3 regions of the Streptomyces sp. NPDC001401 genome follow, and region 2 is predicted to be linked to each of the others. Evidence: riboswitches for the same ligand, from Rfam matches in the RefSeq annotation. Region 2 holds a riboswitch; each other region holds the start of a gene.
What was found. Region 2 has a riboswitch for S-adenosylmethionine ahead of ACFY10_RS02410 (aminotransferase class V-fold PLP-dependent enzyme). Riboswitches for the same ligand answer to the same signal wherever they lie in the genome.
Positions count from the first base shown of each region.

Region 1: another riboswitch for S-adenosylmethionine. It lies ahead of thrC (threonine synthase); the one in region 2 lies ahead of ACFY10_RS02410 (aminotransferase class V-fold PLP-dependent enzyme).
Region 3: another riboswitch for S-adenosylmethionine. It lies ahead of ACFY10_RS21510 (putative leader peptide); the one in region 2 lies ahead of ACFY10_RS02410 (aminotransferase class V-fold PLP-dependent enzyme).

Region 1 covers NZ_JBIAWI010000005.1:561,950-572,331, reverse strand. The annotation lists gene nagA (N-acetylglucosamine-6-phosphate deacetylase) at 1-1,164, opposite strand, end outside; gene ACFY10_RS21050 (ROK family protein) at 1,164-2,105, opposite strand; gene ACFY10_RS21045 (ABC transporter substrate-binding protein) at 2,264-3,484, shown strand; gene ACFY10_RS21040 (DUF3263 domain-containing protein) at 3,535-3,771, shown strand; gene otsB (trehalose-phosphatase) at 3,836-4,753, shown strand; gene ACFY10_RS21030 (trehalose-6-phosphate synthase) at 4,794-6,221, opposite strand; gene ACFY10_RS21025 (glucosyl-3-phosphoglycerate synthase) at 6,308-7,252, opposite strand; SAM riboswitch class I at 7,381-7,536, shown strand; gene thrC (threonine synthase) at 7,555-8,847, shown strand; gene ACFY10_RS21015 (ubiquitin-like small modifier protein 1) at 8,959-9,234, shown strand; gene ACFY10_RS21010 (cold-shock protein) at 9,686-9,892, shown strand; gene groL (chaperonin GroEL) at 10,210-10,382, shown strand, end outside.
Region 2 covers NZ_JBIAWI010000001.1:511,444-521,825, reverse strand. The annotation lists gene ACFY10_RS02435 (heme-copper oxidase subunit III) at 37-657, shown strand; gene ACFY10_RS02430 (c-type cytochrome) at 736-1,545, shown strand; gene ACFY10_RS02425 (Rieske 2Fe-2S domain-containing protein) at 1,542-2,597, shown strand; gene ACFY10_RS02420 (cytochrome bc complex cytochrome b subunit) at 2,594-4,237, shown strand; gene trpD (anthranilate phosphoribosyltransferase) at 4,394-5,458, shown strand; SAM riboswitch class IV at 5,530-5,646, shown strand; gene ACFY10_RS02410 (aminotransferase class V-fold PLP-dependent enzyme) at 5,811-7,172, shown strand; gene ACFY10_RS02405 (Lrp/AsnC family transcriptional regulator) at 7,297-7,578, opposite strand; gene ACFY10_RS02400 (rhomboid family intramembrane serine protease) at 7,575-8,309, opposite strand; gene ACFY10_RS02395 (hypothetical protein) at 8,475-8,714, shown strand; gene ACFY10_RS02390 (NYN domain-containing protein) at 8,749-10,092, shown strand; gene ACFY10_RS02385 (NlpC/P60 family protein) at 10,328-10,382, shown strand, end outside.
Region 3 covers NZ_JBIAWI010000006.1:56,238-66,619, reverse strand. The annotation lists gene ACFY10_RS21530 (cupin domain-containing protein) at 160-552, shown strand; gene ACFY10_RS21525 (hypothetical protein) at 700-1,071, opposite strand; gene ACFY10_RS21520 (four-helix bundle copper-binding protein) at 1,345-1,707, shown strand; gene ACFY10_RS21515 (hypothetical protein) at 1,801-2,190, opposite strand; SAM riboswitch class IV at 2,285-2,398, shown strand; gene ACFY10_RS21510 (putative leader peptide) at 2,432-2,548, shown strand; gene ACFY10_RS21505 (ABC transporter substrate-binding protein) at 2,785-4,401, shown strand; gene ACFY10_RS21500 (ABC transporter permease) at 4,405-5,364, shown strand; gene ACFY10_RS21495 (ABC transporter permease) at 5,361-6,281, shown strand; gene ACFY10_RS21490 (dipeptide ABC transporter ATP-binding protein) at 6,266-7,966, shown strand; gene ACFY10_RS21485 (LLM class flavin-dependent oxidoreductase) at 7,963-9,003, shown strand; gene ACFY10_RS21480 (VOC family protein) at 9,038-9,730, shown strand; gene ACFY10_RS21475 (cupin domain-containing protein) at 9,733-10,215, opposite strand; gene ACFY10_RS21470 (winged helix-turn-helix transcriptional regulator) at 10,251-10,382, opposite strand, start outside.

The DNA of each region.
Region 1 (10,382 bases), on a different contig from region 2:
GAGGGCGAATTGATGGTCAAGAAGTACCAGGTCGGCGTACTTTCCGGGCTCCAGGGAGCCGATCGAGTCGTACATGCCGAGCAGCTTGGCGGGATTGGCCGAGATTGCTGCCACGACGTCCTCCACCGGCAGCCGGTCCACCGTCACCGCCCGCTGGAACGCCCGGTCCAGCGTGAGCGTCGACCCCGCGATGGAGCCGCCCTCCACCAGGCGGGCCACGCCCTCGGTGACCTCGACCTCCAGGGGGCCGAGCAGGTAGCGCCCGTCGCCGAAGCCGGCCGCGTCCATCGCGTCCGTGATGAACGCGACCCGGTCCGCGCGGGCGTGATGGAACGCCAGCTGGAGGGCGGCCGGGTGCAGATGCGTCCCGTCGTTGATCAGCTCGACGGTGATGCGGTCGTCTTCGAGGAGGGCCGTGATCGGGCCGGGGGACCGGTGGCCGATCTGCGGCATCGCGTTGAAGAGGTGGGTCGCGACCGTCGCACCCGCGTCGATCGCCTCCACCGTCTGCTCGTACGTCGCGTCGGTGTGGCCGATCGCCGCGATGACGCCTTGCTCGGCGAGCAGGCGTACGGAGTCGATGCCGCCCGGGAGTTCGGTGGCCAGGGTGACCATCTTCGCCCTGCCGCGCGCCGCGTCGATCAGCTTGCGTACCTCCGCCGGGTCCGGGTCGCGCAGCAGCTTCTCGGAGTGCGCGCCCTTGCGGCACGGCGAGATGAACGGGCCCTCGAAGTGGATGCCGGCGATATCGCCCTGCTCGGCGAGTTCGGACAGGAGGCCGGCCCGTTGGGTCAGGAAGTCCATGTCGTCGGTGACCGTCGAGGCGACCAGGGTGGTCGTGCCGTGCAGGCGGTGGGTGTGGATGCCGTGCAGTACGTCCTCGACCGTGCCGGATGTGAAGGAGGCTCCGCCGCCGCCGTGGTTGTGGAGGTCGACGAAGCCGGGCACCAGCCAGTGGCCGCTGAAGTCGATCACCTGGGCGTTCTCGGGCGCCGACCCGGCGATCCGCGTGCCGTCGATGATGACGCGGCCGTCGGTCACCGTGCCGGTGGGCAGTACCACCCGTGCGCCGGTGAGTACCTGCAGGTGCGTTGTGGCTTGTCGCGCCCACGCGGCGGTAGCCGCAGATTCAACAGGGACCCGCGCCCCTTGGGGGGTGGCCATCAGGGCGTTACCTCCGTGCGGTCGGTAGTGGCTAGGAGATCCCAGGCAAGGAGTCCCGCGCCCAGACATCCGGCGCTGTCCCCCAGCGCCGCAGGGACGATCGTCGGCAGTTTCTGGAACGTGACCCGCTTGCGGACGGCTTCCCTCAGCGGTGTGAACAGGGTTTCCCCCGCCTCCGCCAGGCCGCCGCCGATGATCAGCGTGCGCGGGTCCAGCAGGGTGAGGGCGGTGACCAGGCCGTCGGCCAGGGCGTTCACTGCGTCCTGCCAGACTCGTACGGCGTTCGGGTCGCCGGACGCGACGGCCTTCGCGCAGTCGGCCGCGTCCGCGTCGGGGTCCCCACAGGCCGTCGCCCATGCCTCGCTCACCGCCGCCGCGGAGGCGTATCGCTCCAGGCAGCCCCGCTGACCGCACGGACACGGGCTGCCTCCCGGCCGTACGACGATGTGGCCGATCTCGCCCGCGAAGCCGTGCGCGCCCGCCTCCACCCGGCCCCCGATGCCGATCGCGCCCGCGATGCCGGTGCCGAGGGGGATGAAGAGGAAGCGGTCGGTGCCCTGTCCGGCGCCGATCCGGCCCTCCGCGAGACCGCCGGTGCGGACGTCGTGGCCGAGGGCGACCGGGATGCCCAGTCGTTGGGCGAGCAGGTCGCGCAGGGGGACGTCGCGCCAGCCGAGGTTGGCCGCGTAGGAGGCGATGCCCCGGTCGGCGTCGACGATGCCGGGGACCGCGACACCGGCGGCGGATGCGGGCTCGCCGAAGTGCTCGGCGCCGTGGGCGCTGAGTTCGGCGGCGAAGTCGAGGATGCCCTCGACGACCGCGTCCGGCCCGCGCTCGCGGCCGGTCGCCCGGCGGGCCTGGTGCAGCAACTCGCCGTTGGCCGCGACCAGTGCGGCCTTCATCCCGGTGCCGCCCACATCCAGGGCGATGACATGTCTCACGGGGGACAGTGTGGCCCCAGGACCCGCAAGAGGTCTAGTCCACTTACGTGGTGTAGACCTATTGTGTCCACATGTTGAACGGCGAGACAGCAGGGTTGAGGTCACAGGCAGTGCAGCGGCGTAGGGCAGGAACGATCGCGGCGGTGTCCGCACTGGGCATGACGGCGGTCCTCGGCGGCTGCGGCCTGACCGGCGGCGGATCGGGGGACGTCACCCTGAAGCTGGTCGCCGCGGACTACGGCGACTCGGCGGCCAACAGCTCCCAGAAGTACTGGGACCGGCTGGTCGAGGAGTACGAGAGCAAGCACTCCGGCGTGAAGATCGACGTCACCGTCTACTCCTGGAACGACGTCGACCGCAAGGTCAAGGAGCTGGTCGACGCGGGCCAGGCGCCCGACATGGCGCAGATCGGCGCGTACGCCGACTACGCGAACAAGGGCCTGCTCTACTCGGCCGACGACATGCTGTCCATCAGCACCCAGGCCGACTTCGCCTCACAGCTGGCCACCGCGGGGCAGGTGAAGGGCGTGCAGTACGGGCTGCCGTTCGCCGCCTCCACGCGGCTGCTCTTCTACAACAAGACCCTCTTCAAGAACGCCGGCCTCACCGCGCCGAAAACCTGGAACGAGCTCGCCGCCGACGCCAAGGTGCTCAAGGCAAGGGGCGTGAAGTACCCGTACGCGCTGCCGCTCGGCCCGGAGGAGGCGCAGGCCGAGACGATGCAGTGGCTGCTGAGCGGCGGCGGCGGTTACACCGACACCGTCGGCACCTACGGCATCGACTCCGCGCAGAACGTCGACACCTTCACCTGGCTCAAGAACGACCTGGTCGGCAAGGGCCTCACCGGTCCCGTCGCGCCCGGCAGCCTCAACCGCGCCGCCGCCTTCGCCGCCTTCGCGAACGGCGAGGTCGGCATGCTCAACGGGCACCCCTCGCTGATGAAGATCGCCGCGAAGAAGGGCGTGAAGTACGGCATGGTGCCGATGCCCGGCGCGGACGGCCAGAGCAAGAACGCCATGGGTGTCGCCGACTGGATGATGGCCTTCAAGAAGAACGGCCACGCCGAGCAGGTCGGCAAGTTCCTCGACTTCGTCTACAGCGAGAAGAACGTGCTCGACTTCTCCCGCGAGTACGACCTGCTGCCGGTCACCACCTCCGCCTCCGACGTCATGGGCACGGACAAGCAGGACGCCGCCCTGGAACCGTTCCTGAAGCAGCTGCCGCTGTCCGAGCTCTACCCGGTCGACAAGACCTCCTGGGCCGCGGTCGCCGCTGCCGTCAAGAAGCGCATAGGCACCGCCGTGGCCCCCAGCGGCAACCCCGCGGCCACCCTCGCGCAGCTCGAGTCGACGGCGTCCATGGCGGAGAACGCTCAGTAGGCGCCGCCGGTCGGATGTGACTGTCAGTGGCGGGCGCTACGGTTCGTCACATGGATGAGGAACATCAGTTGGGCGAGCGCGAGCAGGCCGTCCTCGCCCTCGAACGCCGGGGCTTTCCGGGCCCCGGCGCCAAGGAACGCGCGATACGCGAGGAGCTGGGCCTGGCTCCCGTCCGCTACTACCAGCTGCTCAACGCCCTGCTGGACGACGAGCGGGCCCTCGCCCACGACCCGGTGACGGTGAACAGGCTGCGCAGGGTGCGGGAAACGCGGCGAACGGAACGCTGACCGCCCGTTGCCGCGCTCCCCTGAGCCATGGGTGCGCCCTGCCCCGCGCGGTTATGGTCACCGTATGGGCACCCATACGGACACGGACTCGACGCACTCCATGGACCCCCTGCCGACACCCGCCACGCAGGCAGGCCGGGACGGACTCGCCGCGATCCTCGCGAAACCCGCGAAAACGGTGGTCGGCCTGGACTTCGACGGCACCCTCGCCCCGATCGTGCCGGACCCCGAGCTGGCCCGCGCCCACCCGGATGCGGTGCCCGCGCTCGCCGCGCTCGCCCCGAGGATCGCCTCCGTCGCGGTGGTCACGGGCCGCCCGGCCGGCGTCGCCGTGCGGCACGGCGGCTTCGCGGGCGTCCCCGGCCTGGAGCACCTGGTCGTCCTCGGCCACTACGGCGCCGAACGCTGGGACGCGGTCAGCGGCAACGTCAGCGCGCCCGCCCCCCACCCCGGCGTCGCCGCCGTCCGCGCCGAACTCCCCGGCTTCCTCGACCGCATCGGCGCCTGGCAGGGCACCTGGATCGAGGAGAAGGGCCGCGCCCTCGCGGTCCACACCCGCCGCGCCTCCGACCCCCAGGCCGCCTTCGAGGCCCTGCGCGCACCCCTCACCGACCTCGCCACCCGCCACGGCCTGATCGTCGAACCGGGCCGCCTCGTCCTCGAACTGCGCCCACCGGGCACCGACAAGGGCGTGGCCCTCCTGGAGTACGTACGCGAGATCGACGCATCGGCAGTCCTCTACGCCGGCGACGACCTCGGCGACCTCCCCGCCTTCGCCGCCGTGGACAAACTCCGCTCCGACGGCGTCCCCGGCCTCCTGGTGTGCAGCGGCAGCGACGAGGTGACGGAGCTGCGGGAGCGGGCGGACTTGGTGGTGGAGGGCCCGGAGGGGGTCGTACGACTGCTGCGGGCGCTGGCGGCACATTTCCAGCGCCGGTCGGCAACTCCAGCCCGTCCGGCGTTTGAGGACGAGGCCCCTTAAGGGCCGAAAGCGGGGGCCTGAGGGCGGCAGCCCCCAGACCTCAGCCCCGCAAAGCCTCCAACTGCTCAAGAAACCACTGCGCCGGCGGCAACGCCGTAGCCGCGGCGGCAAGCCGTTTCGTACGCTCGGCCCGCTCAGCCGCCGGCAGGCACAACGCAGCGTGAAGCGCCCGCGCCGTCCCGATCACGTCGTACGGGTTCACGGTCAGCGCGTCCTCGGCCAGCTCCTCGTACGCCCCCGCCTCCCGCGACAGCACCAGTACGCAGCCCTCGTCGGAGACGACCGGGACCTCCTTGGCGACCAGGTTCATGCCGTCGCGGATCGGGTTGACGAGGGCCACGTCCGCCAGGCGGTACGCGGCCAGGGAGCGCGCGAAATCGTCCTTGACGTGCAGCACGACCGGGGTCCAACCAGGCGTGCCGTAACGGGAGTTGATCTCCTCGGCCAGGCGCTGCACCTCGGCCGTGTAGTCGCGGTAGACGGCCAGGTCCTGGCGGGACGGGTACGCGAAGGCGACATGCACCACCCGCTCGCGCCACTCCGGACGGTCGTCGAGGAGCTGCCGGTAGGCCAGCAGGCCGCGCACGATGTTCTTCGAGAGCTCGGTCCGGTCGACCCGCACGATCGCCTTCCGGCCCGCGCCGATCTGCCCCCGCAGGGCGGCCATCCGCTCGTCGACGTCCGCCTCGTGCGACCGCTGCCGCAGGAAGTCGGCGTCCGCGCCCAGCCCGTGCACCCCGATCCGGGTATTGCCGAGCCCGCCCACCAGCTCCGTACAGGACGCCGTGAACGCGTCCGCCCAGCGCCGGGTCAGAAAACCCAGCCGGTCGGCGCCCAGCATCCCGCGCAGGAGCTGCTCGGCGATGTCGTCCGGCAGCATCCGGAAGTAGTCCACCGGCGCCCACGGCGTGTGCGAGAAGTGCCCGATCCTGAGGTCCGGCCGCAGCTCCCGCAGCATCCCCGGCACCAGACACAGGTGATAGTCCTGTACGAGGACCGCGGCCCCCTCGGCCGCCTCCTGGGCCAGCGCCTCGGCGAACGCCCGGTTGTAGGTCTCGTACGACGCCCACTGCCGCCGGAACTCCGCGTCGAAGACCGGCTCCAGCGGCGTCTGGTACAGCATGTGATGGACGAACCAGAGCACGGAGTTGGCGATGCCGTTGTAAGCGTCGGCGTGCACGCCGGCCGGGATGTCCAGCATCCGCACACCGTCCTCGCCGACCCCGCGCCGGACCGCCTCGCGGTCGCCGTCGGACAGCGCCGAGCACACCCACAGGGCGTCCGCGTCCGGCCCGATCGCGGACAGGCCGGAGACCAGCCCGCCGCCACCGCGCCTGGCGGACAGCGAGCCGTCCTCCTGTACCTCGTACGAGACCGGGCCGCGGTTGGACGCGACCAGCACCTGATGACCAGTGTGCTGACCTGCGTCATCGGCAGCGTGATGACCTGCGCCGTGCGTGGAAGCCATACGCCACAACCTAGCCCGGCCCGGAAACGCTCAAACGTACGGCTGGGCTTCGCGGGTGGACCGTATACACCGCGTAACGCGCCGCCTCAGGCGACCTTGCGCGACGCGTACTCGGTGATCTCCACCATCGGCGGCCGCTCCTCCGTGTCCACGGAGTAGGTGCGCGGCTCGAAGCCGTCCTCGCCCCGTTCGAACTGGGTGAGCGAGGGGCGGATCAGGTGCCCGCGGGCCAGCCGCAGCTGTGCCGTGCGGTAGATCGCGGCGGACATCCGGCCCAGCGCCTGCCCGTCCTGGTGCCGGTGCTTGCGCACCCCGACGTCCACCTGGGCGAGCGCGTCGAGGCCCACCAGATGCAGGGCGTCGACCAGCATGCCCAGCTCCACGCCGTACCCGACCGGGAAGGGCAGCTGTTCCAGCAGGCTGCGCCGGGCCGCGTACTCGCCGCCGAGCGGCTGCACGAAGCCGGCCAGCTGCGGCCAGTGCATGTTCAGCAGCGGGCGGGCCATCAGCTCGGTGACCCGGCCGCCCTGACCTGCAGCGCCGCCCAGCGGGCGGTCGTACATGCCCTTGACCAGGTCGATCCCCGGGTCGGTGAGCAGCGGGCCCACGATCCCCGAGACGAAGTCCGACGAGAACTCCTTCAGGTCGGCGTCGATGAAGCAGACAATGTCCCCGCTGGTGACGAGGAGCGAGCGCCACAGCACCTCGCCCTTGCCGGGGACGGTCGGGATGCGCGGCAGGATGTCGTCACGGTGGACGACCCTGGCCCCGGCCGCCGCGGCGACCTCGGACGTGCGGTCGGTGGACCCGGAGTCGACGACGACGATCTCGTCGACGAGCGGGACCTGCTGCATGAGGTCATGACGGATGATCGCGACAATGTCGCCGACCGTCTCCTCCTCGTTGAGCGCGGGCAGCACGACACTGACCGACTGTCCCGTGCGCTGCTTGGCAGCGAGGATCTTGTGGAGAGGGCGATCGGTCAGGGACCAGGAGCGGGTGCTCAGCCAGCGCTCGACTTCTTCCAGCACGTAGGCGGCTCCTCACTTTTGTCTCGCGGTTCGGACGACTCTCTCAACTGTCCTGGCCTTCGGTTACAGTCTTGAACAACGACGATGACCATCGCATGTCCGAGGTCGTCGGAGGGACAACCGAATACCGCTCATCCAGAGGGGCAGAGGGATACGGCCCGATGAAGCCCCGGCAACCCTCCAGTCGGTTCTCGTAGATCAGTGTTGATCATCCAGCGAGGCTCCCGGCTAGGGAAGGTGCCAAATCCGTCTCACGGCGAGATGCGTCGTGAGGAAGATGAGGAGAAAGGGCCTCGCCTCACATGGCTGCGCAGACTGTTGCAAGCACCACGAACTCCGTGAACACCGTCGATCTGGGTCCCGCCGCGGCTCTTTCCTGCCGCGAGTGCGGTCACCGGGTACCCCTTGGTCCGGTTTTCGCGTGCGAGGAGTGTTTCGGCCCGCTCGAGATCGCCTACGACTTCTCGGCCTACGACGCCGAGGAGCTCCGCAAGCAGATCGAGGCGGGTCCCGCGAACATCTGGCGTTACGCGCCCCTGCTGCCCGTCCCGGCGGACGTGGCCGACAAGCCCAACATCAACCCCGGCTGGACCAAGCTCGTCAAGGCCGACAACCTGGCGCGTGAGCTCGGCGTCGACGCCGGCAAGCTGTTCGTCAAGGACGACTCGGGCAACCCGACGCACTCCTTCAAGGACCGCGTGGTCGCCCAGGCCATCGAGGCCGCCCGCGCCTTCGACTTCACCACCCTGTCCTGCTCGTCCACCGGCAACCTCGCCGGTGCGGTGGGGGCCGCGGCGGCCCGCGCCGGGTTCCGTTCCTGCGTGTTCATCCCGCACGACCTGGAGCAGGGCAAGGTCGTCATGGCTGCCGTCTACGGCGGCGAGCTCGTCGGTATCGACGGCAACTACGACGACGTGAACCGCTTCTGCTCCGAGCTGATCGGCGACCCGGCCGGCGAGGGCTGGGGCTTCGTCAACGTCAACCTGCGGCCGTACTACGCGGAGGGCTCCAAGACCCTGGCGTACGAGATCTGCGAGCAGCTCGGCTGGCAGCTGCCGGACCAGCTGGTCGTGCCGATCGCCTCCGGCTCGCAGCTCACGAAGATCGACAAGGGTCTCCAGGAGCTGATCAAGCTTGGCCTCGTCGAGGACAAGCCGTACAAGATCTTCGGGGCGCAGGCCGAGGGGTGCAGCCCCGTTTCCGTCGCGTACAAGGCGGGGCACGACGTCGTACGGCCCCAGAAGCCGAACACCATCGCCAAGTCGCTGGCCATCGGCAACCCGGCGGATGGTCCTTACGTTCTCGACATTGCCCGTCGCACCGGGGGTGCGGTGGAGGACGTGAACGACGAGCAGGTGGTGGACGCCATCAAGCTGCTCGCCCGCACGGAGGGAATCTTCGCGGAGACCGCCGGGGGCGTGACCCTCGGTGTGACGAAGAAGCTGATCGAGAACGGGCTGCTGGACCCGAGCCTCACCACGGTCGTGCTCAACACCGGTGACGGGCTCAAGACGCTGGATGCGGTGGCGGGTACGGGTCTTACTGCGACGATCCGTCCCAGCCTCGAATCGTTCCGTGAGGCCGGGCTCGGCTAAGAGGTAGTTGTTCGGCCGCGGGCCGGTGGGGGCTGGTCGCGCCCACGCGGCGGCAGCCGCAAATCCAACACAGCCCCGCGCCCCTTAAAAAACCCTGACCGGAGGCACATTGTGAGCGTCAACGTCCGCATCCCCACCATCCTGCGCACCTACACCGGCGGGCAGGCCGAGGTCGCCGCCGAAGGTGCGACCCTCGGCGAGGTCATCGCCGATCTGGAGAAGAACCACACGGGTATCGCCGCCCGCGTTCTTGACGACCAGGGCAAGCTTCGCCGTTTCGTCAACGTGTACGTGAACGACGACGACGTGCGGTTCGAGCAGGGGCTGGAGACGGCGACTCCGGACGGTGCCGGCGTCTCGATCATCCCGGCCGTCGCCGGAGGCTGACCGAAACAGGTCGGACGACCGATTATTACCGTCGGTAACGCCGGTTACCAAGAGTTCACCGAATTGCCCCCTCCGTGAGAGAAGCGGAGGGGGCAATTCTGCATGGTTGAGCACGGTACAGTTGGGGAACCTGCTCCACTCCGCATGCCGGATGCATATGAGTTCTCTCTTCTCAGGCAGCGAGAAGTAGCCAAAGTGTGCAGGTTTTTTGCGTCTTATGCTCCTTTTATGGGGCCCGACTTGCCCTGAATTCAGGCGAATTCTCCGTAAATTCCCGACCAGTCGTGCCCGGAATTCTCGTCCGATTGACCTGTTGCAGACGGCAGTTGGACAGATACATTCAGCCGCGGTCGACGCGTTCCGGCGCACGCCCCCAACCGTGGGGGGTGAGGTCTGACCCGGATCCGCGAAGTGTGGATCTGTGCAAGGGCCAGTAATAGGGGAGTTAGGCATGGCTCAGGGCACCGTCAAGTGGTTCAACGCGGAGAAGGGGTACGGCTTCATCGCGGTCGACGGTGGTGCGGATGTTTTCGTCCACTACAGTGCGATTCAGATGGACGGCTACCGCACCCTGGAAGAGGGTCAGCGGGTCGATTTCGAGATCTCGCAGGGCCAGAAGGGGCCGCAGGCGGACATGGTCCGACTGGCGACCAGCTGAAGCACGCGCCGGGTTAACTGCAGCGACGTTCTTCTGTTCTTGATCGAAGGGCTCGTACCTCCTGGGTACGGGCCCTTCGGCATGCTCGAGCCGGGGTCGGGTGTGCGGGCCCAGCCTCCGAGAGGCGCTTGCACTCGCAGGGGGCGAGTGCTAATCATTGGCGTTAGCACTCTGAAGGTGAGAGTGACAACGAAGGACCGGGTCGGTGAGGCCCGCAGGCCGGGTGGGGAAGGAACCTGCAAGGCATGCGAGCCGTCCGTCGCGGGCGCGGGCGCGGTCCGAAGGAATCACCCCCAGTCCTGGAGGGACCACTTCACATGGCCAAGATCATCGCGTTCGACGAGGAGGCGCGGCGCGGCCTCGAGCGCGGCATGAACCAGCTCGCGGACGCCGTGAAGGTGACGCTCGGCCCCAAGGGCCGCAACGTCGTCCTCGAGAAGAAGTGGGGCGCCCCCACGATCACCAACGATGGTGTCTCCATCGCCAAGGA
Region 2 (10,382 bases):
CCCCCCGGAGTGAGGGCGGGATAAGCGACCGACATAATGTCGGTCGTGGCGACAGCAACGACAGTAGAAACCGGGCACGCGCACCCGTCGGTCAACCGGCCGAACCTCACCAGCGTCGGAACCATCATCTGGCTGAGTTCCGAGCTGATGTTCTTCGCGGCCCTCTTCGCGATGTACTTCACCCTGCGATCGGTGACCGGTCCGGATCACTGGAAGGAGATGGCCGACCATCTCAACCTTCCGTTCTCCGCGACCAACACCACGATCCTGGTGCTCTCCTCCCTCACCTGCCAGCTCGGCGTGTTCGCCGCCGAGCGCGGGGATGTGAAGAAGCTCCGGGGCTGGTTCATCATCACGTTCGTGATGGGTGCGATCTTCATCGGCGGTCAGATCTTCGAGTACACGGAGCTGGTGACGAAGGACGGGCTCTCGCTCTCCTCCGACCCGTACGGCTCGGTGTTCTACCTGACCACCGGGTTCCACGGCATGCACGTGACGGGCGGCCTCATCGCCTTCCTGTTCGTTCTCGGCCGCACCTACGCGGCCAAGAGGTTCACCCACGAGCAGGCGACCGCGGCCATCGTCGTGTCCTACTACTGGCACTTCGTCGATGTCGTGTGGATCGGCCTCTTCGCCACGATCTACCTGATCAAGTAGCCGGGCCCGTTCCCGCGTGCGCCCCGCAGGCGCACATCCCAAGCATCGACGCAGAAGATCCTGACACCGGGGTAATCCGTGAAAAAGCTCTCCGCACGACGACGCCATCCCATGGCGGCGCTCGTCGTCCTACTCCTCGCGCTGGCATGCACCGGGGGGCTGTACGCCGCGTTCGCGCCCGCGAGCAAGGCGCAGGCCGCTGACACCGCCCAGTCTCTCGCCATCGACGAGGGCAAGAAGCTCTACTCCGTGGGCTGCGCCAGTTGCCACGGCACCGGCGGTCAGGGCACCTCCGACGGTCCGAGCCTCGTGGGCGTGGGCGCCTCGGCCGTCGACTTCCAGGTCGGCACCGGCCGTATGCCGGCCCAGCAGCCGGGCGCGCAGGTCCCGAAGAAGAAGGTCATCTACACGCAGGCCGAGATCGACCAGCTCGCCGCGTACATCGCCTCCCTGGGCGCCGGCCCGTCCATCCCGACGAAGGCGCAGTACGGCCCGGACGGTGCCGACATCGCCAAGGGTGGCGAGCTGTTCCGCACCAACTGCGCCCAGTGCCACAATTTCACCGGCAAGGGCGGTGCGCTGACGCACGGCAAGTACGCGCCGAGCCTCGAGGGCGTCGACCCGAAGCACATCTACGAGGCCATGCAGACCGGCCCGCAGAACATGCCGTCGTTCCCCGACACCACGATGTCGGAGCAGAACAAGAAGGACATCATCGCGTACCTGAACGCGGTCAACGGCGACGAGACCGTGAGCAACGGTGGCCTTGAGCTGGGCGGTCTCGGCCCGGTCTCCGAGGGCCTGTTCGCCTGGATCTTCGGACTCGGCGCGCTGATCGCGGTTGCCGTCTGGGTCGCCGCTCGGACCGCAAAGGCCAAGAAGTCATGAGTAGCCAAGACATTCCAGAAGAGAACCTGCCCGCTGAGCAGGACGCGCACGGCGCCGTAAGCGTCGCGGACGAGAAGAACCCGTTCGCCGACCCCGGTCTGCCGCCCCACGAGCACCGGGTGCAGGACATCGACGAGCGGGCCGCCAAGCGGTCCGAGCGTGTGGTGGCCATGCTGTTCACGGTCTCGATGCTGGCCACGGTCGGCTTCATCGCCTCGTACGTGGCGATCCCGCACGACAAGTCGATCTACGTGTTCCCGATCGGCCACATCAACGCGCTGAACTTCGCGCTGGGCCTGACCCTCGGTCTTGCCCTCTTCGCGATCGGCGCGGGCGCGGTCCACTGGGCCCGCACCCTGATGTCCGACGTGGAGATCGCCGACGAGCGGCACCCGATCGAGGCGTCCCCCGAGGTCAAGGCCAAGGTCATGGCCGACTTCAAGGAGGGCGCCAAGGAGTCCGCGCTCGGCCGCCGCAAGCTCATCCGCAACACGATGTTCGGTGCGCTGGCCCTGTTCCCGCTCTCCGGCGTCATGCTGCTGCGCGACCTCGGACCGCTGCCGGGGACCAAGCTCCGCCACACGCTGTGGTCCAAGGGCAAGCTGCTCGTCAACATGAACACGAACGAGCCGCTGCGCGCCTCGGACGTCGCGGTCGGCTCGCTCACCTTCGCCAAGCCCGAGGGCCTGGAGGAGCACGACGAGGACTTCCAGACCGAGATCGCCAAGGCGGCCCTGATGATCGTCCGGATCCAGCCGGACAACATCAAGGACAAGCGCGAGCTCGAGTGGTCGCACGAGGGCATCGTCGCGTACTCGAAGATCTGCACCCACGTCGGTTGCCCGATCTCCCTGTACGAGCAGCAGACGCACCACGTGCTGTGCCCCTGCCACCAGTCCACCTTCGACCTCTCCGACGGTGCCCGGGTGATCTTCGGCCCCGCCGGTCACGCCCTGCCGCAGCTGCGCATCGGCGTGAACGACCAGGGCTATCTCGAGGCGCTCGGCGACTTCGAAGAGCCCGTCGGTCCTGCATTCTGGGAGCGCGGATGAGCACCAACGAGAGCACCGAGAGCAACGCCGCCCGGCGCGGCAAAGCGCCGGCCGGCGAGCGCGTCGCCGACTGGGCCGACGGCCGGCTGGGGATCTACTCCCTGGCCAAGACCAACATGCGCAAGATCTTCCCCGACCACTGGTCGTTCATGTTGGGCGAAGTGTGCATGTACAGCTTCATCATCCTCATCCTCACGGGCGTGTATCTGACGCTGTTCTTCCACCCGTCGATGAACGAGGTGGAGTACCACGGCAGCTACATCCCGCTGCAGGGTCAGATGATGTCCGAGGCGTTCAACTCGACCCTGCACATCTCCTTCGATGTGCGCGGTGGTCTGCTGATCCGGCAGATCCACCACTGGGCCGCGCTGATCTTCCTCGCGGGCATGTTCGTGCACATGATGCGTGTGTTCTTCACCGGCGCGTTCCGCAAGCCGCGTGAGGTCAACTGGCTGTTCGGCTTCCTGCTGCTCGTCCTGGGCATGTTCACCGGCTTCACCGGTTACTCGCTCCCGGACGACCTGCTCTCCGGCACCGGTGTCCGCTTCATGGAGGGCGCGGTCCTGTCCGTGCCGGTCGTGGGCACGTACCTGTCGATGTTCCTCTTCGGCGGCGAGTTCCCGGGCGGCGACTTCGTGGCCCGGTTCTACTCGGTCCACATCCTGCTGCTGCCGGGCATCATGCTGGGCCTGATGGTGGGCCACCTGATCCTGGTCTTCTACCACAAGCACACGCAGTTCGCGGGTCCCGGAAAGACGAACAACAACGTCGTCGGCATGCCCCTGCTGCCCGTGTACATGGCGAAGGCCGGCGGCTTCTTCTTCCTGGTCTTCGGCGTCATCACGGCCATCGCGGCGATCGCCTCGATCAACCCGATCTGGGCCATGGGCCCCTACCGTCCGGACCAGGTGTCCACCGGCGCCCAGCCCGACTGGTACATGGGCTTCTCCGAGGGCCTGATCCGTACGATGCCGGGCTGGGAGATCAATCTCTGGGGCCACACGCTCGTCCTGGGCGTGTTCATCCCGCTGGTGATCTTCCCGCTGGTCCTGGTCGCGATCGCGGTCTACCCGTTCATCGAGTCCTGGGTCACCGGCGACAAGCGCGAGCACCACATCCTGGACCGTCCGCGCAACGCCCCGACGCGTACCGCGTTCGGTGCCGCGTGGATCTCCTGGTACTTCGTGCTGATGGTCGGTGGCGGCAACGACCTGTGGGCCACGCACTTCCACCTGTCGATCAACGCGATCACCTGGTTCGTGCGCGTCGGCTTCTTCGTCGTGCCGGTCCTCACGTTCATCGCCACCAAGCGGATCTGCCTCGGCCTCCAGCGCCGGGACAAGGACAAGGTGCTGCACGGCCGCGAGTCGGGCATCATCAAGCGCCTGCCGCACGGTGAGTTCATCGAGGTCCACGAGCCGCTCAGCCAGGACGCGCTGCACACGCTCACGGCGCACGAGCAGTACAAGCCGGCCGAGATCGGCCCGACGGTCGACGAGAACGGCGTCGAGCGCAAGGTCAAGGGCTCCGAGCGGCTGCGCGCCAAGCTCAGCGAGGCGTACTTCGGCGAGGAGGCCCAGATTCCGAAGCCGACCGTCGAGGAGTACAAGGAGATCACGAGCGGCCACGGCCACCACTGATCGCTGCGGCTCGCCACAGCCACGGTAGAAGGGCCCCGTCCGGTGTTCGGACGGGGCCCTTCGCCTTGCCTTCGGGCTGGATAGGGTGGGTGTCGGAACTCTTCGACGAGTTCACATGCTTCTTCACACTCTTCTACGACACCCAGGAGCGGCCTTATGAGCGCTGTGACCCCCGCTGGAGGCGACACCGCGGCGGGCCGTTCCTGGCCCGAGGTACTGAACGCGCTGCTGTCCGGCCGCGACCAGAGCGCCGACGCGACGGCCTGGGCGATGGACCGGATCATGCGCGGCGAGGCGACGGACGCCCAGATCGCGGGCTTCGTGGTCGCCCTGCGGGCCAAGGGCGAGACCGTCGAGGAGATCACCGGCGTGGTCCGCGCGATGTACGAGCACGCCAATGTGATCGAGGTGTCGGGCCGCACCGTCGACATCGTCGGCACGGGCGGCGACGGCGCGAAGACGGTGAACATCTCCACGATGTCGGCGATCGTGGTGGCCGGAACCGGCGCCAAGGTCGTCAAGCACGGCAACCGCGCGGCCTCGTCGGCGTCGGGCGCCTCGGACGTCCTGGAGAAGCTCGGCGTCAACCTCGACCTCACGCCGAAGCGGGTGGCCGAGGTCGCGGAGGAGGCGGGCATCACCTTCTGCTTCGCGGTCAAGTTCCACCCGGCGCTGCGCCATGTCGCCGCCGCTCGCGGCCAGTTGGGCATCCGGACGGTCTTCAACGCCCTCGGCCCGCTGACCAACCCGGCGAAGGTGAAGGCACAGGCAGTCGGTGTAGCCGACCCGCGCATCGCGCCGATGATCGCGGGCGTCCTGGCCGAACGAGGCAACTCCTCCCTCGTCTTCCGCGGCGACGACGGCCTGGACGAGCTGACGACGACGGCCACCTCCCACGTCTGGATCGTGCGCGACGGCAAGGTCACCGAGGAGTCGTTCGACCCCCGCGACGTCGGCCTCGAGCTGGTCCCGGTGGAGGCCCTGCGCGGTGCCGACCCGTCGTACAACGCGGAGGTCGCCCGCCGCCTCCTCGACGGCGAGACCGGCCCCGTACGTGACGCCGTACTGCTGAACTCGGCGGCTGCGCTCGTGGCTCTCGACCCGGGCCCCGGGACGCTGGCCGAGCAGATCCGGGCCGGCATGGACAAGGCGGCGGAGTCGATCGACTCCGGCGCGGCCAAGCGGGCGCTGGAGCGCTGGGTGGCGGCCAGCAACGCGTAGCAGAGGACCGCGGTCCCGTAGTTCGGACACGAGTTGCGGGACCGCGATCACTTCACGTACGTTCCTTTCCAGGTCATGAGTGACAGTCATGAGGCCCCGGCCGACTGTCCGGCAACCCTCCGTCCGTGGCGGGGTGCCCCGGGTGAAGACCAGGCCGTAGGCAGCGAGGTCTACGGCAAGCGCGGGCCCCTCGAAAGACACCAGGGGTCCTGGTCATCGAGGGAGCCTTCTGTGAGCAAGCGAATGCGATAGGGCGCCGAGCCCCGCCTCCGCATACCCCCTTCACCTTCTCCCGTGCCGTCGACGCACCGTCCGGTACGGCGATTCCGCTTACCCCTCACAGGAGTTCGCCATGTCTGTCTCCACCGCTGCCGTCGCCACCGCCATTTGTGCCCCGCTGCCCGTTCTGGGCCGGGATGTCACCGTCCCGCTCGTCACGGGCGGCGAAGTCACCTACGCCGCGCTCGACTACGCGGCCAGCGCCCCCGCCCTGCAGCGCGTCTGGGACGACGTGGCGGCCTACGCCCCGTACTACGGCAGCGTCCACCGCGGCGCCGGCTACCTCTCGCAGCTCTCCACCGACCTGTTCGAGAACGCCCGCAAGACGGTCGCCGAGTTCCTGGACTGCCGCACCGACGACCAGCTGATCTTCACCCGCTCGACGACGGACTCCCTAAACCTCCTCGCGCAGGCCCTCCCTGCCGACTGCCAGGTCTTCGTCTTCGAGACCGAGCACCACGCGAGCCTGCTGCCCTGGAAGGACGCCCGGGTCACCTACCTCAACGCCCCGCGCACCCCGGCGCAGGCGGTGGAGACCCTGGAGAAGGCCCTCGCCGACCGCGACCCGTACGGCCCGGCCCTGGTCTGTGTCACCGGCGCCTCGAACGTCACCGGCGAGCTGTGGCCGGTCCGCGAGCTGGCCGCCGCGGCCCACGCGCACGGCGCCCGCATCGTCCTGGACGCCGCCCAGCTCGCCCCGCACCACCCGGTCTCCGTGCAGGACCTCGACGTCGACTGGGTCGCCTTCTCCGGCCACAAGCTGTACGCCCCGTTCGGCTCCGGCGTGCTGGCCGGCCGTGCCGACTGGCTGCAGGCCGCCGACCCCTACCTCGCGGGCGGCGGCGCCAGCCGCAAGGTCACGCGGCGCGAGGACGGGGGAGTGGACGTGGAGTGGCACGAGAGCGCGGCCCGCCACGAGGCCGGCTCCCCGAACGTGATCGGCGCCTACTCCATCGCGTCGGCCTGCAAGGCGCTCACCGAGGCCGGCTTCGACACCCTCGTCGCCCGCGAGCAGCACCTGATCGACACCGTCCGGGCGGGCCTCGCCGAGGTGCCCGAGGTGCGGGTCCTCTCGCTCTTCGGCGACGACGCCCCCCGGGTCGGCGTGATCTCCTTCGTCGTCGAGGGCTGGAACAGCTCCCACTTCGCCGCGGCCCTCTCCGCCGAGTACGGCATCGGCGTCCGCGACGGCCTCTTCTGCGCCCACCCCCTCGTCCGCACCCTCCTGGGCAGCGACCCGCAGACCCAGGGCGAGTGCGGCGCCCCCGAGGCCGCCCCCGGCGAGAAGTCCCTCAACGCGATCCGCGTCAGCTTCGGAGCAGGGACGCCGGACGAGCACGTCGAGCGCTTCGTCAACGCGGTGAAGGAGCTCGTGCGCAGCGGCGCGAAGTGGCAGTACCGCACGGAGGACGGCCGCTGCGTCCCCGCGGTCTGAGTAGCTGCCCCTTCTTCAGGGGCGCGGGGCTGTATCGACATGCGGCTCCGCCGCGTGGGCGCGACCAGCCACAACGGACCGGTTGCCGCAAACGCTCCGCGCCCCGCAAACGCCTAGGCGCCGATCACGAATCCAGCCCAATGGCAAACGCAGCCTCGAGGTCATGCTGCGAGTACGTCCGGAAAGCGACATGCGTGTCCGTCGCCTCGACCCCGGGGATCTTGCTGATACTGCCGGGAATCACGTCAGCAAGATCCTCGTGCTGCTTCACCCGCACCATGGCGATCAGGTCATACGTACCGGTGACGGAAAAGACTTCACTCACGCTCTCCAGCGAAGCGATCCGCTCCGCGATCTCGGGGATCCGGTCCACGCTGGTCTTGATGAGGACGATCGCGGTGATCACGGCTGGTTCTCTCCCTCGGGGGCCGGAGCTGGGGCGGATCTCACTCTAGTCGTACGGCCGAATCGGACCCAGGCGTAGACGAAGCCCAGGCCGAAGCCCACCAGGTGGGCCAGATAGGCCACCCCCGGTCCCGTCGCCGCATGCCCGGCCGCCAGCCACTGCAGGGCCGCCCAGAAGGGCAGCACGATCCATGCGGGGAAGCGCAGGGGGAGGAAGAACAGGAACGGCAGAAGGCTGGTCACCCTGGCCCCGGGGAACAGGTACAGGAAAGCGCCCAGTACCGCCGAGATCGCCCCGGAGGCGCCGACCAGGGACTGCTGGGACGTCGAATTGGCCGCCGCGTACCCCAGCAGCGCGAGGTAGCCGCAGCCGACGTAGAAGAGCGTGAACTGGACGCGGCCCATCCGTTCCTCGGTCATCACCCCGAAGACGTAGAGGAAGAGCATGTTGCCGAGCAGGTGCACCCAGCTGCCATGGACGAACAGGGCCGTGGCGGGGGTCAGGGCGGCCCTGGGGGAGCCCTGGAACAGCTCGGCCGGGACCACGCCCCAGCGGTGGAAATAGGCGCGCTGGGCGGCGAGCAGCGTGTCGCCGGAGCCGTGGACCGGATTGAGACCCGCCGCCGGGCCGGTCACGAAGAGCAGGCAGCACAGGGTGATCAGCGTGTATGTCATGGGCGCCGAAGGGCGCCGGATCGCTCTGCCGACGGTCGCGCTCCACTTGCCGATCATGAACACAGAGCATGACGTAACGGGACGCAGTCGCACAGACCGCCTCGCCGCCGTGGACGGGCGGGCGGCGAGTCCGCACCAGGCCGTAGGGTTACGAGCCACACGGCCCGGGAAGCTGGGGCGTCACTGACAATAGAAGGCCTAGAAGGAAAGAGCACAGGCACGATGACGGTTCCCCTGCCGACCGCCACGACGCGGTGGCGCTGCACCCTCTGCGGCAACCTCACGCGTTTCGACGTGACCCGCTCGTCGAAGGTCGTCGAGTACGTCCACCTCGATCTGGCCGGTGAGCCCAAGGTCGAGGAGCGCGAGGTGGTCAGTGAGACCATCGAGTCGGTGCGCTGCCGGTGGTGCAACGCGGTGGATCAGGTGGAACTCGTGGACAGGCCGGGCGCCGACTCCTGAGCGGAGCGGCCCCACAGGTAATGGGGTGTGACGGATGGTGGAGACCACAGGCGGGGGGCCGGGCGACGGCACCGCCGAGGTGCTTGACCGTCCGCTGCCCGACGGAGTGCGCCGCAGGGTCGTCCAGATCGTCTCGGACGGCTTCGGCAGGCTGACCGTCGCCGAACTGCCCTCACAGCTCAAGCAGTACGCCCGTTTCGCACCGAACCGGCGGGCCAAGTTCGCCGGCAACGCGATGGCGGCCGCACTGGAGACCGATCCGCTGTTCCGGCAGCGCATCGGGGAGAAACTGAGAGAGGCCCAGCCGGAACTCGCCGGCGCTCTCGACTCCGGCTCGCCGACCCCGGCCGCGGATCCGCTCGACGTGGCGGCCGCGGCCTATGTTCTGCGGCCCACGGGCTGGGTGAAGCTCGTGACCGCGGCCGGCGAGGAGGCCCAGCGGGCCGACGCCGAGCGCGCCGACGAGGAGAGCCGGGCCGAGCTGGAGCGGCTGCGCGAGGAACTCGACCGGGCCCGTGAGCAGACCCGGGCCGACACCGAGCGGCTGCGCGGCGAGCTGGACGCCGCCAAGAAGGAGGCCGACTCGCTGCACCGCAAGCTGCGTGCGGCCCTCAGTGACGTGAAGCGGGGCGAGGCCGCCCTGCGCAAGATCCAGGGCGAGATCGAGGCCGTACGCGCCGAGGCGCAGACACAGGTGTCCGCCGCCGAGAGCGAGTCCCGGCGTCTGAAGTCGCGGCTCGGCGAGGCGGAGGCCGCCCTGGAGGCCACGCGCAAAGCAGCGCGCGAGGGGCGCAGTGTCGAGGACATGCGCGTGCGCCTGCTTCTGGACACCGTCCTGGACGCGGCCCAGGGGCTGCGCCGGGAGCTGGCGCTACCGCCCGTGTCCGTACGGCCGGCGGAGACCGTCGATGCGGTCGAACCGGGACGAATGACCCCGAAGGACATCGCCGCGCGCGCCTTGTCCGAACACGACCCCGCGATCCTGGACCAGCTGCTGGAGCTGCCGCAGGCGCATCTGGTCGTCGACGGTTACAACGTCACCAAAACGGGTTATCCCCAAATGCCTCTGGAGAAGCAGCGGTTGAGGCTCCTCGGTCAGCTCTCGCAACTCGCCGCACAGACCGGCGCCGAGGTCACCTGCGTCTTCGACGGGGCCGAGCTGGCCGCCCCGGTGCTGCTCGCGCCGCCGCGCGGAGTGCGGGTGCTGTTCTCCAAACCGGGCGTCACCGCGGACGAGTTGATCCGCCAGCTGGTGCGGGCGGAGCCGCCCGGGAGGCCGGTCATCGTCGCCTCCACGGACCGCGAGGTGGCCGACGGAGTGGCGCGCGCGGGCGCGCGCCCGGTCGCTTCGGCGATGCTCCTGAAGCGCCTGTCCTGAGCCGTTTCCGGGCTGCTGTCCCGAAGGTCAACCTTCCAGGTTCAATGCCCGAATTGGCGGAATCGTCACGCAACGTAGCGTCAACCTGGCGTCACCGCACGTGGGTTATGTGCAAAGAATGCATTGCGTCACTAAGATTTTTCACGCGAGGATTTGATCTGATCACAGGAAGGTCACTAGGGTCTGGCCTCGAACCTCCGAACGGGTGATCACTCACATGAAGGAGCCCGCGTCCGTGGCGTCCCACCGTCGACCGAAGCAGCCGAGCCGGGCTCGAGTGACCGTACTCA
Region 3 (10,382 bases), on a different contig from region 2:
ACAGGTATCACATTGCGGAAACCTGGAACGTCTCGGCGCAGCCGTGCGCCGCGTCCCTGCTCGCCAGGGAGCGGGGCGTGGGCTTCCGCCTGCGTGCGGCCCCCGCTCCGGCCGATCCGTGAACCCTCACTCCGGCCGATCCGTGAAAAGGTACTGCCGATGAGCAGACCCGAATCCGAGTTCCACCGTCCCCCGGCACCCTGGCGGCGGCCGCCCGGCGCGCCCGCCGGCGTGTGGGAGCAGATGCTGGCCGTGGATCCCGAGACGGGAGACGCCACCGTGCTCCAGCGGTACGAACCCGGGACGGACACCAGCCCGCAGGGCGCCGCCCGACACGACTTCTTCGAGGAGGTGTACATCCTCGACGGCTCCCTCACCGACCTGCGCCTCGGCGAGACGTTCACCGCGGGGATGTACGCGTACCGGCACCCGGGGATGGAGCACGGGCCGTGGACGAGCCCGGAGGGCGTGATGATGTTCGTGATCCGCAGCCATACGTCCAGCCGGGGCAGCCGCGGCCACGACGGCGTCGCCTCCCCCGACGCGCCCTAGCCGTCCGCGACGGCACCGGCCTCGACGCGCTGCTCAACGCCCGTGGCCATTCCCACGCGGCGGCGGTGTGCTCGCTGTCGGCAGGTCGCGCCGCAGTAACGCGCGCGGCCGCCGGTGGCCCGGGCATCGAGCCGGGCCCCGCACTCCTCACACCGTGGCGCCGCGTGCAGCGTGCAGCGTGCAGCGTCCCGGGACTGTCACGACAACCCCGCCCTTCCGTGACCGGTGCGGAATTCCGCAGACCCTCCAGTGCCAGGTGCACCATGCGAGTGCCGCCGGTCCGGTCGCGGTGAGCGGCCCGTATCGTTCCGCACCCGACAGTGAGCGCGGCGACATCGTCCGCGCGTCACACGCGTGCTTGCGCCCGTACGACGTCTCGACGACCTCGAGGAGGAAGCCGAAGAACGCCGGCACAGGGGCAGTTCGGGCAGCCCATCGTGCGGCGTCCACCAAGTCGTCGACCTGCTGGACGAGTACGGCCTCCAGCAGGATCTCCTTGCTGGGGAAGTGCCGGTACACGGTGCCGGCGCCGACCCCGGCCTGCCCTGCGATCGCGCCGAGCGAGACGTCGAGGCCGTGCTAGTCGATGTCACCCACTCCGGGGGATCGACCGCGAGTGGTGAGTCGATCACTCGCCTGGGCCAGCCTGTGACGCGGTCCACGCCGGGTCCGGGCACTTCGGGCAAAAACGCACGGAATGCTCCCGCCCGCCTCGTGGCAAGCGGGCACGAGAGGAAGTAGAACGAGGGGCAAGGGACCCGCCCCGGGCCCCCTCACCCCCCAGGAGGAGCCATGACCCAGACCGGCCCCATGACCGCCATGAGCAAGGAGATGCAGGACTGCGTCGAGGCGTGCATGTCCTGCCACGCCGTGTGCGAGGAGACCATGAGCGCCTGCATGCAGATGGGCGGCGCGCCCTCGATGCAGATCATGCGCGCGGTCATGGACTGCTCCGAGATGACCCGGATGTGCGCGGACATGATGATGCGCCGCTCACCCATGTCGGCCGAGATGTGCGCGATGTGCGCCAAGGCGTGCGACATGTGCGCCGAGGCGTGTATGTCCATGCCGGACGACCCGATGATGATGCGCTGCGCGGAGGCGTGTCGCCGCACCGCCGAGATGTGCCGCGCGATGTCGGGCGCCACGATGTGAGCCCTGCCTGATCGGCGTCGAGGGCACCCGCAGCCAGGTGCCCTCGACGCCGACAGCTGATGCTGTGACCGCGGGAGCGCACAGCCCGTTCGCTCAGTCGACCGGCGTGGCGGCGAGCGGTGGCAGATCCAGGTGGTCGCACAGGGTGCTGCCCCGGTACTCGGTGCGGAGGACACCCCGGCTCTGGAGTTCCGGGAGCGGCGCGCCGGCGAAGGTGACGAGGGCGAAGCCGGCGTGCTCGGCGAAGACGGCCGCCTCACGCACCGCCCGTGCGGTCGGGGTCACTTGGGCGGCGGGGTGGGCGCCGCCGTCGGCCTCCAGGGCGAGGTGCACACCGGGCAGCCGGTGTGGCGGTCCGTCATGGGGAGTTCCTCCGGTGGACGGCTCGGATGCAGGTGTGTGGTCAGGGGTAGGGGGCGGCCGGTCGCCACGGACCGGGAGATCGGCGGCGCGGGCGGCGAGGGCGCCCTCCGTGTCAGCCACACATCCCGGCACGTGAGACGGCCCCGCTCTCTCGAACAGGGCCCCCCGATTCCGGCATTGACGTACGACAAGACCGCTCCGTAGCATCGCGATCGGCATTGAGTGTCAGCGTCAAGCCCTGGCTCGCTGACCGGCAACCCTCCCGCGCGGTGGGGTGCTCCAGGTGAAAGCCCGGCGGGGTCATCGACGACTCCCGCAAGCGCGTGGCCCCGCAACCGGGGCCGGAGATGGGGGGACCGGCATGCGGCACTGCGGTGACCTGCCCGCCTCCTTCGCCGACGCCACGGCGTTCTCCCGGCTCTCGCGCCGACGCCACATCGATCTGAAGCGCTCGACCAGCTGCTTCTGTCAGGCCTGACGAGCCCGGTCGGCGCCGGCTGACGTCCGTCACCGGCCACAGCTGCATCGCGCCTCTCCCGTTGCCGCCTCTCGCGGTGTCCTCCCCCTGACCCCCTGTCTGTACAGCGCACCCCGTTCCCGGTGTCGATCCGGCCGGGGCCGCACGCCCATGCACGGCCGTGCCTCGCACGGCACCCCGTGCCTGGTGACACGAGTAGGAGAAACCCCTCCGTGACAGCACTTCCGGATTCCAGACTGTCCCGACCGTCTTTCCGCACCTCTCGATGGGCATCCCTGGCCGCCCTTCTGACCACCAGTGTTCTGCTGACCGCCTGCGGTTCGAGTGGCGAAGGCTCCGGCAGCGGAAGCGGCCAACCGAAGTCCGGCGGCACTTTGACCTTCGCGGTGGGGTCCGACGCCGGCTGCGTGGACCCGCAGCAGGTCGGCAGCAACGAGAGCATCTACTCGGTGCGCCAGACCGTGGACTCCCTGACCGACCAGGACCCCAAGACCGGCAAGATCGTGCCGTGGCTGGCCAAGAGCTGGGACATCGAAGCCAAGGCAACGACGTTCACCTTCCACCTGCGGTCGGGCGTCACCTTCAGCGACGGCTCGAAGCTGACCGCGCAGGTGGTCAAGGACAACTTCGACGCGGTGCCGAAGCTCGGCCCCCTGGGCGTCCTCGCGCAGGGCTTCCTGAGCGGGGTCAAGAGCACCACCGTGGTCGACCCGCTCACCGTCAAGGTGGTCTTCAAGCAGCCCAACGCCCAGTTCCTGCAAGCGACTTCGACCCACTCGCTGGGTATCGAGTCGTCGGCGAGCGTGAAGAAGACCCCGCAGCAGAAGTGCAGCAACGGCGTGATCGGTTCCGGGCCGTTCGTGCTGAAGCAGTATGTGCAGAACCAGTCGATCACTCTGGCCAAGCGCACCGGCTACGCCTGGGGCTCCTCGCTGCGGTCCAAGAAGGGCGAGGCCTACCTGGACAAGCTGGTGTTCAAGGTCGTGCCCGAGGCGGGAGTGCGGGCCGGCAGTCTCCAGTCCGGGCAGGTCGACGCGATCAGCAGCGTCGGCAAGGCCAACGAGGCGGCACTGAAGGGTGGTCAGGTCACCCTCCTGCGCCGGGCCAACCCCGGCGTGGTGTTCGGCCTCGGGCTCAACAACTCGCGGCCGCTGCTGAAGGACGCGAAGGTGCGCCAGGCGATCGTGGCGGCCGTCGACCGGAAGCAGATCGCCGACACCGTGTTCCCGACCGGCACCCAGCCGGCGACCAGCGTCCTGGCGCACACCACGCCCGACTACACCGATCTCTCCTCGGACCTCGCCTTCGACGCGGCCAAGGCCAAGTCCCTGCTGGACGCGGCCGGTTGGAAGGCGGGCAGCGGCGGTATCCGCGCCAAGAGCGGCAACAAGCTGAGCCTGACCATCACCTGGTTCCCCAACGCGGCCACCAACCAGCCCGCACTGGAGCTGGTCCAGCAGCAGCTGAAGGCCGTCGGGATCGATGTGGTGCTCAGGCAGCGCCAGGTCAGCGAGTTCGCCACCACGCTCCAGCGCGGTGACTACGACGTGGTGTGGGGCAACGTGACCCGCTCCGACCCGGACATCCTGCGCAGCTCCTTCTCCTCCCAGCTGGCCAACTTCTACCGGCTGCCTGCCAGTTCCCTGGATACGGCGCTGTCCGGGCAGGCCGCGACCACGGACACCGCGAAGCGCGCGCAGCTGGTGGCCGAGGCGCAGAAGCTGATCGTGCAGAACGCGTACAACGTGCCGGTGGTGGAGCTCCAGACCCAGTTGGCCGTGTCGAAGAAGGTGCACAGCCTCGACTTCGACTCGGGCAGCCGCATCCAGCTGCACGACACCTGGATCGGCTAGCGCATGCGCCGCTATGTGATCAAACGGCTGGCGCAGGCGGTCGGCGTGCTGTGGGCGGCGTACACGGTGTCGTTCCTGGTGCTGGACTTCCTGCCCGGCGACCCGGTCTCCGCGATGGCCGGTGCCGGGATGGACTCGGGGGACGTCGACCCGGCCCGGCTCGCCGCGCTGCGGCACGAGTACGGCTTCGACAAGCCGGTGCTGGTGCAGTACGCCGACTATCTCGGCCGGGCGGTACGTGGGGACTTCGGCAACGCGGTCTCCACGGGCCGCCCCGTGACCTCCACGCTGGCCGACGCGCTGCCGCAGACACTCCAACTCACTGGTGCCGCACTGCTGTTGGCGGTGCTGCTCGGCGGCGCTCTCGCGGTGGTGGCGACGTACACCTCGCAGCGGTGGCTGCGGCAGCTGCTGCTGTCGCTGCCCCCGCTGGGGGTGTCGGTCCCGACGTTCTGGGTGGGGCTGTTGCTCGTCGAGGCGTTCTCGTTCCGGCTGCACTGGTTCCCGGCGTTCGGCAACGACGGGCTGCGGGGCCTGGTGCTGCCGGCCCTGACGCTGGCGATCCCGACCGGCGCGCAGGTCGCGCAGGTGCTGGCCAAGAGCCTGCTCACCGCACTGGACCAGGCTTATGTGGAGACCGCGCGCGCCAAGGGCGCCGGCCGGTGGCGGGTGCATCTGCGGCACGCGCTGCGCAATGCGTCGCTGCCCGCGCTGACGGTCGTCGGCCTGCTGGTCGGGCAGCTGATCGCCGGTTCGGTGGTGGTCGAGACGGTGTTCTCCCGCGACGGCCTTGGCCGGGTGACCGCCGCCGCGGTCACCGCCCAGGACATCCCGCTGGTCCAGGGGGTGGTGGCGTTCGGGGCGCTGATCTTCGTGGTGACGAACCTGGTCGTCGACCTCGTCTATCCGCTCCTCGACCCGCGGATCGTGGTGGCCTCGGACAGGAGGGCGAGCTTCGTATGAGTCAGAGCCTTGTCGACGACCAGGCGGAGGCCGCCCTCGGCCTCGCCCGCCCGGTCGAGGCCGGACCGCCCGCGGCACCGGGCCGTCGTGCGAACGTACGGCAGGTGCTGCGCTTCCTGCTGCGCCGCCCCGGTCTGCTGTTGTCGGCCGTCGTCCTCGTGCTGGTGGTGCTGGCCTCCTTCTGGCCGGACCTGTTCACCTCACAGGACCCGCTCAAGGGTGTGCCGTCCCAGAACTTCCGTGGTCCGAGCGGCAGTCACTGGTTCGGCACGGACGAACTGGGCCGTGATGTGTTCTCCCGCGTGGTGCACGGCGCCCAACTCTCCCTCAAGGCCACGCTGATCGCGGTCCTGGTCGCGTTCGTGGTCGGCGGTCTGCTCGGCGTGGTCGCCGGGTTCGTGGGCCGCTGGGTGGACGACGTGCTGATGCGCTTCGTCGACGTCCTCCTCTCCATCCCCGCGCTGTTCCTGTCGCTGGCCCTCGTCACCGCGCTCGGGTACGGGACGGTGAAGGTGGCGGTCGCGGTCGGCATCGCCAGCGTCGCCTCCTTCGCCCGGGTGGCGCGCGCCGAAGTCCTGCGGGTACGGCAGGCGGTGTTCGTCGAGGCGTCCCGCGCCAGCGGAGCCCGCTGGTACTCGGTGCTGGGACGGCACGTCCTGCCCAACGCCGCAGGGCCGGTGATCGTCCTGGCCACACTGGACTTCGGCGCCTCGATCCTGGCCGTGTCCGCGCTGAGCTTCCTCGGCTACGGCGCGCCGCCACCCGCCCCGGAATGGGGGACGTTGATCTCCGACGGCCGCAACTACCTCGCCAACGCCTGGTGGTTGACCGCGCTGCCCGGTCTGGCGATCGCCGCGACCGTGCTGGCCACCAACCGCATCGCGCGGGCGCTGGACGGCGAATGGTCCCGGCGATGACGACCCATGAACATGAGAACGGTGAGGACGTGACCACACCACTGCTGGAGATCCGCGGCCTGTCCGTGTCGTACCGCACTCGCGGCGGCACGGTAGCGGCGGTGCGGGGCGTGGACCTCGACGTCAGGCCCGGGCAAGTCACTGCCGTGGTCGGCGAGTCCGGCTCCGGCAAGAGCACCACCGCGCACGCCGTCACCCGGCTGCTGGCGGCGAACGGCACCATCGACGCGGGCACGGTCCGCTTCGGCCGGCACGACCTCGCCGCGCTGTCGGAGGCGGAGCTGCGCACCGTGCGCGGCGCACAGATCGGGCTGGTCCCGCAGGATCCGACGGTCTCGCTCAACCCGGTCAAGCGGATCGGCGAGCAGGTCGCCGAAGTGCTGCGCATCCACGGTCTCGCAACCCGTCGTACGGCTGCCGCCGAGGCGATCGCCGTGCTGGACCGGGCCGGGCTGCCCGACGCGGCCGTCCGGGCCCGGCAGTACCCGCACGAACTGTCCGGCGGCATGCGGCAACGGGCCCTGATCGCCGTGGCGATCGCCGCGAAACCGAAGCTGATCATTGCCGACGAGCCGACCAGTGCGCTCGACGTCACCGTGCAGCGCGTCATCCTCGACCATCTCCAGCACCTCACCGAGGAGTTGGGCACGGCGATCCTGCTCGTGACCCATGACCTCGGAGTGGCCGCCGACCGCTCGCAGCGCCTGGTGGTCATGGAGCAGGGCAAGGTGGTCGAGGCGGGCGAGACCTGCGCCGTGCTGGCCGACCCCCAACACCCGTACACCCGCCGCCTGTTGGCCAGCGCACCGAGCCTGACCACGGCCCGCCCCCGCACCCCGGTCTCCGCCGCGCCGACCAGTGAGCCTTTGGTCGAGGTACGCAACCTGGTCAAGGAGTTCAGGCTGCCGCGCGCCGGAGGCGAGGCTCGCACCCTGCGCGCGGTCGACGACGTCAGCCTCACCGTGCACCGCGGGCAGACCCTCGCCCTGGTCGGCGAATCGGGCTCGGGCAAGTCCACCACCGCCCGCCTCGTCCTCCGTCTCACCGACCCGACCTCCGGACAGGTCCTGTTCGACGGCACCGACGTCACCACCGCCAAAGGCGACCGGGTCAGGCAGCTGCGCCGCCGCGCCCAGCTCATCTACCAGAACCCGTACGCCTCCCTCGACCCGCGCTTCTCCATCGGCGAGGTGATCACCGAGCCGCTGCGGGCGTTCAAGGTCGGCGACCGCGCCTCCCGGCTCGGCCGCGCCCGCGAACTGCTCGACCGGGTCGCGCTGCCCGCCTCCACACTGGAGCGCCGACCGGCGGAACTGTCGGGCGGACAGCGCCAGCGCGTGGCCATTGCCCGCGCCCTCGCCCTCTCCCCCGACCTGGTGGTGTGCGACGAACCCGTCTCCGCGCTCGACGTCTCCGTCCAGGCCCAAGTCCTGGACCTGCTCGCCGAGTTGCAGGCGGACACCGGCGTGGCGTACCTGTTCATCTCCCACGACCTGGCCGTCGTACGCCAGATCGCGCACCAGGTCGCCGTCATGCGGTCTGGACGCGTCGTCGAGACGGGCCCGCCCGAGGACCTCTTCTCCGAGCCCCGCCACGAGTACACCCGCGAACTGCTCGCAGCGATCCCCGGCGGGGGTCTGCCCTCCCCCGTCGCGGAAACCACCACGAGCCGAGGACCAGCATGAGCACTCCCGTCATCACTTCCCTGGCCTTCCTCACGCCCGGCAACTTCGCCGACGACGACCCCTACCCGGGCCTGGAGGAGACCCTCGGGCTCTTCGAATACGGCGAAGGTCTCGGCTACGACGGCGCCTGGATCCGACAGCGCCACCTCGAACACGGCGTCGGCTCGGCCGCCGTGTTCCTCGCCGCGGCCGGCCAGCGCACCCGGCGGATCGACCTCGGCACCGCGGTCATCCCCATCGGCTACGAGAGCCCGTTCCGCCTGGCCGAGGACCTGGCGCTGGCCGACGTACTGTCCCGGGGCCGGCTCCAGATCGGTTTCAGCACCGGGATGCCGCACGCCGACCTGCTCGGCGACGTGGTGCACGACGGTGACTGGCGCGGCTTCGACCTGTCGTACGGCAGGATCGCCCGGGTCGTGGAGAACCTGCGCGGCGACTACCTCGGCACCCCCGACACGGTCATCCACTCGCCGGGCAACGTCCAGCGCCCCCGCCTCCAACCGCACAATCCCGGTCTGGCGCAACGCATTTGGTACGGCGGCGGAAGCCTGCGCTCGGTCCGCTGGGCCGGCGAGAACGGCCTCGGTCTGCTGTCCGGCAACATCGTCACCGGCGAGGGCACGGACGACTTCGGCACGGCCCAGCTGAACCTGCTCTCCGAGTACCGGCGCGCCCTGCCGGGAGACCGCCCGACGCGCGTGGCACTGGGCCGGGTGATCGTGCCGCTCGACAGCGCCGACACGGCCACCCGCGCCCGCTACCGCGCCTACGCGGCGAGCCGCCACGAACGCACCCTGGCGCCCCAGGGCCCAAAACGCACCCTGTTCGCCCCGGACGTCGTGGGAACCGCCGAGCAGATCCTGGAGCAGCTGACCGCCGACCCGGTGGTCACCGAGGTGTCCGAACTGCGCCTTGAGCTGCCCTACGAGTTCCACCGGGAGGAGTACGAGCAGATCCTGCACGACGTACGGCACCTGATCGCACCCGAGTTGGGCTGGCACCCCGCGTCGTCGGCGGTTCCGGAGGCAGCCCGGTGAGTGCCGTTCCGAAGCGGCCGTAGGGTTGGCGGTCATGGACCAGATACTGAGTCGGCGGGAAGCGTCGGAGGCGGTGCAGGACTACGGGTGGCGCTTCCTGCTCGGTACTTTGCAAACGTCGGTCCCGGTCGATTCGCTGACCCAGGCGATCGGCCTGGCAGCGGGCGCCGTCGCGGTGTGCGGCGACGACGCCGACCGGCACCTTCGGGTCGATGTCCGTCCTGACCGGGCCGTCTTTGCTCTGCAGTCGTCGGACCAGGCAGCGGTGACCGGCCGGGATGTCGAACTCGCGCGGCTGATCTCCGCCACCGCGGACGAGTCCGGGTTTCTGACGGAGCCCGAAATCGGAACCGCGGCACCGCATTCCGTCCAGCTTGTTGAGATCGCGATCGATGCACTGGACATTGCCGGGATTCGGCCGTTCTGGAAGGCGGTGCTGGGCTATACCGACGAGGCGGGCGCCGACGGGCCGGAGGCTCCGCTCGTCGACCCGGTCTGGCAGGGCCCTGCCATCTGGTTCCAGCAGATGGACCGGGCACGCCCACAGCGCAACCGCATCCACTTCGACATCTGTGTTCCGCATGACGAGGCACCCCGGCGGATCGAGACCGCACTGGCGGCCGGGGGCCGACTTGTGTCCGCCACCCGTGCCCCGGCTTTCTGGGTGCTCGCCGACTTGGAGGGCAACGAAGTCTGTGTGACCACATGGCAGGGCCGAGACGGCTGAACCTACAGATGCGGAAGGTTGACGACGATCGCCTCCTGCGTGCTGCGGGCGATGACCACCACGGCCTCCTCGGCAGGGTCCGGGTTCTCCTCGCGGTGTGGCACGAACGGGGGGACGAAGATGTAGTCGCCGGGCGAGGTACGCAGTCGTACCTCCTCCGGGGTGCCGCCGGAGTCGTCGAGGAAGACGAACTCGGGGTGTCCGCTCACCACATGAATGGCGGTCTCGGACTCTCCGTGGTGATGGTTCGAGGACGAGGTCGAAGGAGCGACGTGTGTCTGGCCCATCCAGATCTTCTCGGACCCCACCGTCCTGCCGCTGACGGCGGCGAACCTGCGCATACCTCCGGTCTGAGCGGTGTCACCGTCCAGTTCGTCGGCGCGGATGTGGTGCAGTCGAGTACGGAGGGGCGTCGCCGGGTGGTCCGCTCTGTCACCGAGATGAGGGTGAAAACCTTCGCCGGGGGTGGTCAGCGACTCGCTCATGGGCCGGACCTTACCGAAGGCCCCGCCCGGAGGTCTCACGACGGCACACCCTGGTTGGGGAGTGACTCGTCGGCGAGCTGGTTGTTGCGGTCGATCTCCGGCATATGTGTCTCGGCCCAGACCCGCAGGGCGGAGAGCGGTCGTTCGAGGGACAGGCCGAGGTCGGT